One region of the Oxobacter pfennigii genome, then DNA from elsewhere that is predicted to be linked to it. Evidence: riboswitches for the same ligand, from Rfam matches in the RefSeq annotation. Region 1 holds a riboswitch; the other holds the start of a gene.

Region 1 (5,531 bases):
CATCATGAATCTTCTCATAATGATAGTTAATTCATCCTCTCGGCATTTTTCCATTATCTGCATTTGTATATCGGTAAAGGGAACAACACATAGCTTCATATGGCCTGTATATTCCTTCAATATCCTGGCCAATTCTTTTACTTTCTCTTTGGCCCTTTCACTGGTATAGGGATGGCTGTGGTAATATACGCAGCTTATATCCACTCCCCTTCTTGCCATTAAATATCCTGCCACCGGAGAATCTATGCCGCCGGACAGCATTAAAAATGTGCTTCCGTTTATTCCATAAGGAAGCCCTCCCTGAGCCTTTATCCTTTTTGAATATACATAGGCTTTTTCTCTGATTTCCACATTAACAACGCATTTGGGATTGTGTATATCTACGGATATACCATCCACATTGTTTAACACATATTCTCCTACGGCTCTGCTGACTTCCATGGAATTTAAAACAAATTTTTTATTAGCCCTGTTTGTTTCAATTTTAAAGGTAGAGCAAAAGCTATCATTAACCTCTTTAAATGCTTGAGCTTTTATTGAATCCATATCAGCCTCTACCTGGGTAACTATGCAGATTTCAGTGATTCCAAAAACCTTTTTCAATCTATCAATAATCTCATTAAAGTTCTCAGAATAAAGAAGCGTCCTTCCGGAATCCGTAACATATTCATAATCCAAACCCTTCAATGCATTATCAATATTGTTCTTCAACTTCTTTTCAAATGTATTTCTGTTAAGCCCCTTTAAGAATATTTCCGGGGCATATTTTAATAATAAAAGTTCTTTCATTTTAACCCCTCCTTAAAAATTTAAGGCATTTACTTAATGCGTTTATGGCTTTATCCACTTCACTAAATGTATTAAATTCACTGAAGCTGAAGCGTATTGTTCCTTTTATTTCCTCGTTTTTTAATCCTATTGCTTTGAGCACATAGCTGTCTTTAGTATCTCTTGCCGCACAGGCTGAACCAGTTGATACAAACACCGATTCTGCTTCTAGCATATGAAGCAGCACTTCTCCTCTAACTCCAATAAAAGATATACTTAATATATAAGGTGAAAAATCATTTATATGCTGTCCGTTAATTTTTATACCCTTCATTGATGCTATGGAGTTTAGAAAATGTTTCTTAATATTCAATACATGCTCAAAGTTTTTCTCTCTATTTTTATATATAATTTCTACGGCTTTAGCAAATCCGGCATAAGCTGCAAGGTTTTCGGTGCCGGACCTCAGCCTTTTCTCCTGCCCGCCTCCATATATAAGTGGTTTGGGGGTAAGGCCTTTTCTTATATAAGCAATTCCCGCGCCGCGGGGTCCGTGTATTTTGTGAGCGCTGGCAGACAAAAGATCGATACCTGAACTTTGTATGTTTATGTTAAGCTTACCATAGCTTTGTACTGCATCTACGTGGAATTTTGCCCTGCTGCTTTTTTCTTTTATAAGCTTTCCTATGGCTTCAATGTCCTGTATGATGCCGGTTTCATTGTTTACATGCATTATACTTACTAGCTGGGTATTTTTATTTATGCTCTTTTCCAATTCATTTAAATCTATTTTCCCTTCATTGTCTACATTGAGATAAGTTACTTCAACACCTCTGCCTTCCATCTCCATACAAGTATTCAATACGCTGGGATGCTCTGTTTTTGTTGTTATTACGTGAGCCCCTTCTTTAACAAACCCAGTCAGCAAAAAATTATTGCTTTCACTGCCGCCCGAAGTGAAAACTATTTCACTGGCGCTTACATTCAAAGTCTTTGCAATAGCTTCCCTGGCCTCATTGAGTTTTTTTTCAGCCATTAAGCCTAAAGAATGGGCAGAAGAAGGGTTCCCGTAATAGTTTCTCATTATCTCAGCCATTGTATCTATAACCTCATCGTAAGGTTTTGTAGTGGCGCTGTTATCAAAATATACTTCCATTTATTTCACCTCTTAATTGCAAATAACCTAATATATATAATAAATTAATTTGTTTATTCTTTAAATATACTGTTCAATAAAAATAATTTTATTATTTTAAATTTTCATAACCTACTAATCATACCGGATTAATATAGTATTTTCAATGACTTTACGGATTTTACTGCCTTTTATGCTTAAGAAATGCTGAAAATATGCCCTTGACAACGAAAATATAAGATGCTAATATTAAAAAAATTCAATAGAGAATGTTCTCATCCAGAGAGGTTGAGGGACTGGCCCAATGAAACCTCGGCAACCAACAGGTTCATTTACCTGGAAAGGTGCCAACTCCTGCGCCCTGGTTAAGCTTGGGTCGAAAGATGAGAGGGATAACTTACATTTTTGTATATACAACCTCTTTCATCCTCTCGATCAGGTGAAAGAGGTTTAATTTTATTAATAAAAAACATAATGATTTAAAAGGAGAGATAATAATGAGCGAAAGAGTATTAAAATTTGACACCCTGCAGGTACACGCCGGTCAAGAGGCTGATCCAACTACAGGTTCAAGAGCTGTTCCAATTTATCAGACCACTTCCTATGTATTCAATGATACCCAGCATGCAGCAAACCTTTTTGGATTAAAGGAATTTGGCAACATTTATACAAGGATAATGAATCCAACTACCGATGTATTCGAAAAAAGAATAGCTGCCCTAGAGGGCGGAATCGGCGCTCTGGCAGTAGCTTCAGGTTCTGCAGCCATAACATATGCAATATTAAACATTACCCAGGCAGGAGATAACATAGTATCAGCCAGTACTCTTTATGGCGGAACATATAACTTATTTAAATATACACTGCCCAAATACGGCGTTGATACCATATTTGTAGATCCAGATGATACAGATAATTTCAGAAAGGCAATTAATGATAAAACAAAGGCTTTGTATATAGAATCCATAGGCAATCCGGGAATAAACTTAATCGACATTGAAGCTGTTGCAAAAGTAGCTCACGATAACGGAATACCTCTGATTATAGACAACACCTTCGGTACACCTTATTTGATAAGGCCAATTGAATATGGTGCTGATATAGTGGTTCATTCTGCAACAAAATTCATTGGCGGACACGGAACATCCATAGGCGGGGTAATCGTTGATTCAGGTAAATTTGACTGGGCAGCAAGCGGAAAATTCCCCGGATTAACTGAACCGGATCCAAGCTACCATGGAATTAAATACACCGAATCCTTCGGAGGATTAGCTTACATTTTAAAAGCAAGAGTAGTTCTTTTAAGGGATACAGGAGCAGCTTTAAGCCCTTTCAATTCATTCCTCTTCCTTCAGGGACTTGAGACTTTATCTTTAAGAGTGGAAAAACATATTTCCAATACAAAGAAAATTGTAGAGTTTTTACAGAACCACCCTAATGTTTCATGGGTTAATTATCCCAATATAAAAGGAAACAAATACTATGATTTAGCGCAAAAGTATTTCCCCAATGGCACAGGCTCTATATTTACATTTGGTGTAAAAGGCGGAATTGAAGAAGGGAAGAAATTTATTGACAGCCTTGAGATATTCTCACTCCTTGCAAATGTAGCCGATGCGAAATCCCTGGTTATCCATCCTGCCAGCACAACTCATTCACAGCTTTCAGAGGAAGACCAGAAAGCTGCAGGTGTTACACCTGATCAAGTCAGATTATCTATAGGTATTGAAGATGCTGATGATTTAATATATGATTTAAATCAGGCTCTTAATAAAATAGGCTAATAGTATTATTATATAAAACTTTTTTCACAACCTAAAAGGGACTCTCTATATAATTTAAAATTATGGCTCTTCTGGAACTATTCTATTTATCGGAGAGTCCCCCTTATTTGTAATATAAAATAGCAATGAAAAGAGGAGTAAGTATGGGTACGAAAGAGGTAAGACAATTTTTTCTTGAGAGAAGCTTACCGGATCCTGTATTTGAACTTTCTGACAGCGGTGCAACTGTGGATTTGGCTTCAAAAACCTTAGGAGTTGAACCCGGGCTAATTGCCAAGACACTTGCATTTAAACTGAAAGACAGAAATATTTTGATAGTTATGAGCGGTAATTGCCGAATAGACAATAAAAAATTCAAACAATACTTTGGTATTAAAGCAAAGATGCTTGAGCACGATGAGGTTTCAGATATTACCGGCCATCCTGTAGGAGGGTTGACACCTTTCGGATTAAAAAATGGACTCGAAATCTATCTTGATATTTCCATCAAAGAATTTAAATTTGTATATCCTGCTGCCGGTTCAAAAACAGCAGCATTAAAGATATCTCCGTCACTTATGCAGGAGCTTACGGATGCAATTTGGGTTGATATATGCCAGTAACGTGCAGGGTTATCGTTTTAGGTTTGCTTATATGACATATATCAAACTTGACATATGATAAGTTAAATGTTAGTATATTTTAAAAATGAATTATTCAATTCTCATCAAGAGAGGCAGAGGGACTGGCCCGATGAAGCCTCGGCAACCTTCAGGTTCATTTATCTGAAAAGGTGCCAACTCCTGCGCTGGATTTTAAAAATCCAAGCGGTAGATGAGAGAGGAAGCCTTATTCAGGTTCTGATAACCAAGCCTCTTTCATCCTAAGCTTTAAAGATGAAGAGGTTTTTTTATTTGACATTATTGGAGGTTAAATCGTGGATAAGGTAAGGATAGCACTATTAGGTTTAGGCAATGTGGGGAAAGGTGTATGGAAAATATTAAATACAAATATTGAAGAAATTAAAAAACGCTCCGGGTACGAGATAGAAGTTTCAAAGATACTTGTCAGAGACCTTAATAAGGACAGGAGTATTTCAATACCTCCAGGGATATTGACTGCAAATCCGGATGATATATTAAATGATAACAGTGTAAAGATTGTCGTAGAATTATTAGGCGGAATGGACCCTGCCAAAGATTATATACTAAGATCAATTGAAAATAAAAAGCATATTGTTACAGCAAATAAGCTTCTGATTGCCACTGCAGGAGAAGAACTCTTTTCTGCCGCTTATGAAAAAGGGGTACAACTATGTTTTGAAGCAAGTGTCGGCGGCGGTATACCTATAATTAAAAATATAACCGAAAGTCTTACTGCCAATAAAATCGAAGAAATTATAGGTATTGTAAACGGCACAACAAATTACATTCTTTCTAAGATGGCCGATGATGGAGTGAATTTCCAGAACGCTTTAAAGGAAGCACAAATAAATGGACTTGCCGAGGCAGATCCTACTTCCGATGTGGAAGGCTATGATGCTTTATACAAGCTTTTAATATTAGCTTCCCTTGCTTTTGATACAAAAATTGATGTTAATACAATCCACAGAGAAGGAATTCGAAACATTGAATCAATAGACATTAAATATGCACAAGAATTAGGGTATGCAATCAAGCTTCTGGCTGTTGCCAGGGATAAAGGTGATAAATTAGAGCTTAAGGTTCATCCGGCAATGGTGCCTGCTTTCCACGCACTTTCAAATGTTAAGGATTCCTTTAATGCAATCCTAATTAAGGGGAATGCCGCAGGGGACTTGATGTTTTACGGAAGAGGGGCAGGAGATTTGCCAACCGGCAGTGCAG
Region 2 (5,531 bases), on a different contig from region 1:
CCGGATAATGAAAAATTTATATAATGCCGGTATTTCACATGACAACTTGGTATGATATTATATGAAAAGGGGCTGCTGCGTCTTGAATAATGTAACGGGCATTGCGAGGGTTCTTTGAAAGTTCTTGGCCTGCCTGTCGCAGAAAATCCTTAGAATTTTTGATTGTTTGAGCGAAAGTAAGTTTAAAAATTCTAGCATTTTCAAGACAGAGAGCTTTAGAACTTGCAGAATCCGAACATAGTAAATGATTGTTCAAGACGCAGCAGCCCAACTAAGGAGGATGGACTATGCTTTGGACTGCGATAATAATTTTGATAATAGTGCTGGATCAGGCTACCAAATATATTATATCGGGTGCCATACCATTGAATGATTCGGTAACGGTAATTGACGGATTCTTTTATATATCCCATGTGCTGAACAAAGGGGCAGCCTGGAGCATTCTGCAAAATAAAAGGTACTTTTTCATAGTTACAACGGTGCTTGTGTGCATATTCATAGCTTATTACCTTTTCAGGCTTAGAAATAAGATTGTAAGGACGGCATTGTCCTTTATAATGGGAGGGGCCATAGGAAATTTAACTGACAGGATTATGACAGGCAGCGTAGTAGATTTTCTGGAATTTCATTTTGGAACCTATATATTCCCTGTGTTTAACGTGGCGGACATATTTATAGTGACAGGCACAATACTTTTGGCTTACTGTATTTTAACATCAAAAGAAGAATTCAATTTATAAAGAACAAAGAGGCTGTGGCATTATGAACAACATAAACGAGCAATTGTGAGAGTTCTGAACAAGTTCTTGGTAACGCTGCCGAAGAAAATACTTAGAATTTTAGATTGTCTGAGCGATAGTGAAGTTTAAAAATTCTTGTATTTTCAAGGCAGGGAGCCTTAGAACTTGCAGAACGCGAACATAGCCAATTGAGTGTTCAAAATGCCACAGCCCCTTATCTTTTACTCCAGTGCGTTTAAATCATATGGTGTCTCCTGGTATACATAGTAGTTGAGCCAATTTGCATATAAAAGGTTTGCATGGCTTCTCCACCTTGAAACGGGGGCTTTTGCCGGGTCGTCATCCTTGAAATAATGCTTTGGCACCTCTATGGGAACACCCTTTGCAACATCTCTGTCGTATTCTGCCTTCAGGGTTAAAGGATCATATTCGGGATGGCCGGTTATAAAAATCTGCCTTCCGTCCTTTGAAGCTACCAAATATACGCCCGACTCTTCCGATTGGGCAAGAATATCAAGGCTTGGCATCTTAACTATATCCTCTTTTCTTATTTCCGTGTGCCGGGATTGCGGCACATAAAATTCATCATCAAACCCTCTTAATAGCTTTACTCCCAGTTTTTCAACGGTATGGGGGAATACACCGAACATTTTTTCCTTGAGGGGGTATTTAGGTATTCCATAATGGTGATAAAGTCCTGCCTGGGCTCCCCAGCATATGTGCAACGTGGAATATACATTGCGGAGGCTCCAGTTCATAATCTCCTTAAGCTCATCCCAGTAATCCACTTCATAAAATTCCAGATGTTCAATAGGAGCTCCCGTTATTATCATGCCATCGAATTTCTCATGCTTTATGCTGTCAAAGGTGGTATAAAAGTTCTTAAGATGCTCTGCCGGGGTGTTCTTGCTTTCGTGGTCCTTTGGCAGAAACAGCGTAATATCCACCTGAAGGGGTGAATTGGCGAGAAGCCTTAAAAGCTGCGTCTCCGTTGAAATTTTTGTAGGCATCAAATTTAATATGGCTATCTTTAACGGGCGGATGTCCTGATGGTAAGCCCTGTCTTCACCCATCACGAAAATATTTTCACTGTTAAGTACTTCAGCTGCCGGAAGGTTATCCGGTATTTTTATTGGCATATAAAAAACCTCCTTCATACTCGATTGTCAATGAAAGAGGTTTACACGCAAAATAAAGCAGACTACCTCTCTCATCTCGCCTCTGAATAAATGAAATTCAGCTGCAGGAATTGGCACCTTTTCAGGTGAATGGACCTGAAGGTTGCCGAGGTTTCATCGGGCCAGTCCCTCAACCTCTCTGGATGAGAACGTGTTCTCATAGATTTTTTTTTATAATATCAACTATTATATGCGGTGTCAAGATATTTTAAGCTGGTGCGGATTAATTATTTTGTTCTAGGTCTTTATCAATTTCAATAAGATATTATGAGCTATTTAAATTTCTATGTGACTTAAGTCCCATAAGAAGGAGAAATATTTAAGGGGTGAATGGAAAATATGTCCGATGTAAAAGTATTAGCAAAAGAAAGAGAAGATATGTACCGCAATTTATTAAGCGGGAGAATTCCGTCAAGGATCCCAATAAGCGGTGCCATGGGCTTAGATTCAGCTATTAAGTATTGCCAGATGGATGTGGCGGAAGTATATTGGGATTTTTCAAAGGCAGAAGCAGCGCTGGATAAGGTATGTCAGGACTTTCCTTCGGATTCGGCACCGGGTGTAGGGCGAAGGTACCCTTCATATTACCAGATTCTAGGCTCTAAGCCTTTTATAATGAGCTCTGACGGAACCATGCAGCATCCCAATGTAGCAGGTATGACGGCGGAAGATTATGATGATTTCATAGCTTCGCCATATGATTGCATTGTAGATAAGATTTTACCGCGCTTATATACCGGACTTGACACAGACTCTAACACAAAAGCCATGACGCTCTCCAAAGCAATGAAGGTTCAAAGCGATGATGCGGCGGTAATCGGAGGCATAAGTGCAAGGCTGAATGCCAAATACGGATTTGTATCAATGGCCGGCGGTGCAACAACGGGTCCCTATGACTTTATGGCCGACTTTTTCAGAAGCTTTACAGGAATCTCATCCGATATTAGAAGAATCCCCCAAAAGGTTATAGAAGCATGTGAAGCTATAACACCCATCCTTATTAAAAAAGGAAAGCCATTGGGCCCTTCAACCTTCGGCCAGGTAGGCATACCCCTCCATATGGGCCCCTTTATGAGAGAAAAGGATTTTGAAAAGTTCTATTGGCCCACATTGAAAAAACAGGTGGAAGCAATAACCGAAATGGGCATAAATGTAAACCTCTTTGTAGAGCATGACTTTATGAGGTTTCTGGATTATTTCTATGAGCTGCCTCCCCATACCATCCTCCGTTTTGAATACGGTGATCCCAAAATCGTTAAGGAGAAGCTGGGCAAAAAGCATATATTAAGCGGTTTTTATCCTCTTGTAATGCTTCACTCGGCCACGAAAGAACAATGCATAGACAAAGCCAAGGAATTGATTGATATACTTGCACCCGGCGGAAATTATATGTTCGGCTTTGACAAGGGCGCCATGGATATGCACGGCAGCATATCCGAAAACTTAAAAGCCGTACTTGAGTATGTATATATAAACGGAAGATATGATGACTATTATAAAGGCGATAACAAGGACCCCCATGAAGCTTTAAAGCTAAAAAGGCGCAGCGAGATAATCAATGAAATAGATAAAAGCATAAATTCAAAGTACTTTACAGTATGGGAAAAATATAGAGAAAGCCATCCGGAGCTTGATGGAAGGCCCTTAAATATAATAGGACCTAAAATTCAAAAATATGAAGATATGATGTTTAACTTTATAATCAATCTTTGTTCTTAAATATATATAGGAGGTTTAAGAATGTCTAAGCTGCCAAAAAGAGTTTATATCGCATACGGATATCAGGAATTTGCCATGGGTTTTGCGACAACAATGGGAACTCAGTATTTTCCTTTCTTTTTGACCGATGTTGCAATGGTATTGCCGGCTGTCGCGGCAACAATCCTGCTTATCGGAAGAGTTGTTGACACAGTTGACGTACCTCTTATAGGAGCGCTGGTTGAAAAAAGCAATATGCCATGGGGTAAATACCGCTCATGGCTTTTTGTAGCCCCGCCCTTAATTATAATTTTTAACCTGCTCATGTTTACCGATTTTAATGTAAGCCTGCCTGTAAAGGCTGCCTATCTCACAATTGCATATATAATGGGCTATGTTTTTGTCAACTTTACAACCACTTCCCGCCTTACAATGCTTCCGGTATTTACCTCGGACCAGACCGAAAGAGCAGCCCTTTCCGCAAGCAGAGGCCAGGGTGCCGCCATAGGACAGCTGGTAAGGGGTGCTATAGTATTGCCGCTGGTCTTATTCCTGGGCGGCGGTGATCAGACTAAGGGATATTTTTTAACCGTGCTGGTATTCGGAGCGGTAATCATATCCGGATTATATTACATTGCCTATCTTGCAAAGGATTATGATAAACCCATGCCGGGAAGAAAGCCTGCCACGCTAAAAGATATGGTTATAGCCGTAGCCACAAACAAACCGCTGCTTTTATTAGTGATTGCGGATATTTTCAGATTGACCGCAACAAACGTCCTCATGGGTTTGGGTATGTATTATTTTAAATATGTCGTAGGAAATCTACTGCTCTTTGCGGTGTATGCGCCTATTACAGCAGGCTGTATGCTTGTGGGAGCCACAACGTCAAGGTTTTTAACCAATAAATATGATAAAAGAACTGTATACAGAATGGGAATAGTAGTCTGGGCCATAGGGATGATTTCTGTTTATTTATTTGCCGGCAGCAATGCGGCGGTATTTATCGCGCTTGTAGGATTGGCACAGTTCGGCATGGCTATATCCAATGCCCCGTCCGCCGCATTTTACTCAGATACTGCCGATTATAGTGAATGGAAGACAGGAAAAAGCGTAAAAGCCCTCAATATGTCCTTACTGCTCATACCAATAAAGGCCGGCGTGGCAATAGGCGGCTCGGTGGCAGCTTTCGGCCTGGCAACCATAGGATTTAAGGCAAATGAGGTTACGCCTGAAGTAGTGCAGGGATTAAGGGTTTTGATATCGGCAGTTCCAAGTGTAATTGCTGTTATTGCCATTATATTTATGACTATTTACAGCCTGGATAAAAACAAGATGGCTGAAATACAGGAGGAATTAAAGCAAAGAGCAGCGCAAAAATCATAACAGCAGATAGCGCCAAAATAAAAAATCGCCGGGTTACCCGGCGATTTTTTATTTTGGCGCACTTAATTTTAGTGCATATAAAGATATTAAGCAATACGGTAAGCCACTTTCTGTCGCGGACAATCATCTGTCTACCATTTCTGGTCCCCCGCTAGTTTTATTCCCTTGAGGGGGTTCCCCTACCTTAATTTGGGTTTCTGCATTGAGGGGTTTACAAACGTTCCACCTTCTCCGTCGCCGGAAAAGCTCGTCTCTGTTGCACTTTCAGGATACTCATGCCTCAGTGAGTGCATTTTCTCCGCCGTCGGGTTGCCCCGCCCTCCCTTGCGAGAGGCTCAATCCTATTGGCGCAGGCATCTCAGCCTGCGGCAGTGTGGACTTTCCTCTATGTTGCCATAGCGATTGTCTGTATTACTTAAGTCTCTTTCATACTAATGGCGGAGGGTACAGGATTTGAACCTGCGCCAGCCTTACGACTGCTAACGGTTTAGCAAACCGTCCTCTTGAGCCACTTGAGTAACCCTCCATA

What was found. Region 1 has a riboswitch for S-adenosylmethionine ahead of OXPF_RS01415 (homocysteine synthase). Riboswitches for the same ligand answer to the same signal wherever they lie in the genome.
Region 2: it holds a riboswitch for S-adenosylmethionine, as region 1 does, so the genes downstream of both, metA (homoserine O-acetyltransferase MetA) here and OXPF_RS01415 (homocysteine synthase) in region 1, are expected to answer to the same signal.

Annotation. Positions count from the first base shown of each region.
Region 1 covers NZ_LKET01000014.1:109,093-114,623, forward strand. Annotated here, with positions in the region: gene thiI (tRNA uracil 4-sulfurtransferase ThiI) at 1-789, opposite strand, end outside; gene OXPF_RS01410 (cysteine desulfurase family protein) at 791-1,924, opposite strand; SAM riboswitch class I at 2,176-2,293, shown strand; gene OXPF_RS01415 (homocysteine synthase) at 2,401-3,687, shown strand; gene OXPF_RS01420 (YbaK/EbsC family protein) at 3,831-4,289, shown strand; SAM riboswitch class I at 4,388-4,507, shown strand; gene OXPF_RS01430 (homoserine dehydrogenase) at 4,604-5,531, shown strand, end outside.
Region 2 covers NZ_LKET01000027.1:16,763-22,293, reverse strand. Annotated here, with positions in the region: gene lspA (signal peptidase II) at 288-740, shown strand; gene metA (homoserine O-acetyltransferase MetA) at 962-1,879, opposite strand; SAM riboswitch class I at 1,948-2,068, opposite strand; gene OXPF_RS06185 (uroporphyrinogen decarboxylase family protein) at 2,258-3,637, shown strand; gene OXPF_RS06180 (MFS transporter) at 3,659-5,002, shown strand; RNA gene rnpB (RNase P RNA component class B) at 5,097-5,416, opposite strand; tRNA gene OXPF_RS06175 (tRNA-Ser) at 5,438-5,528, opposite strand.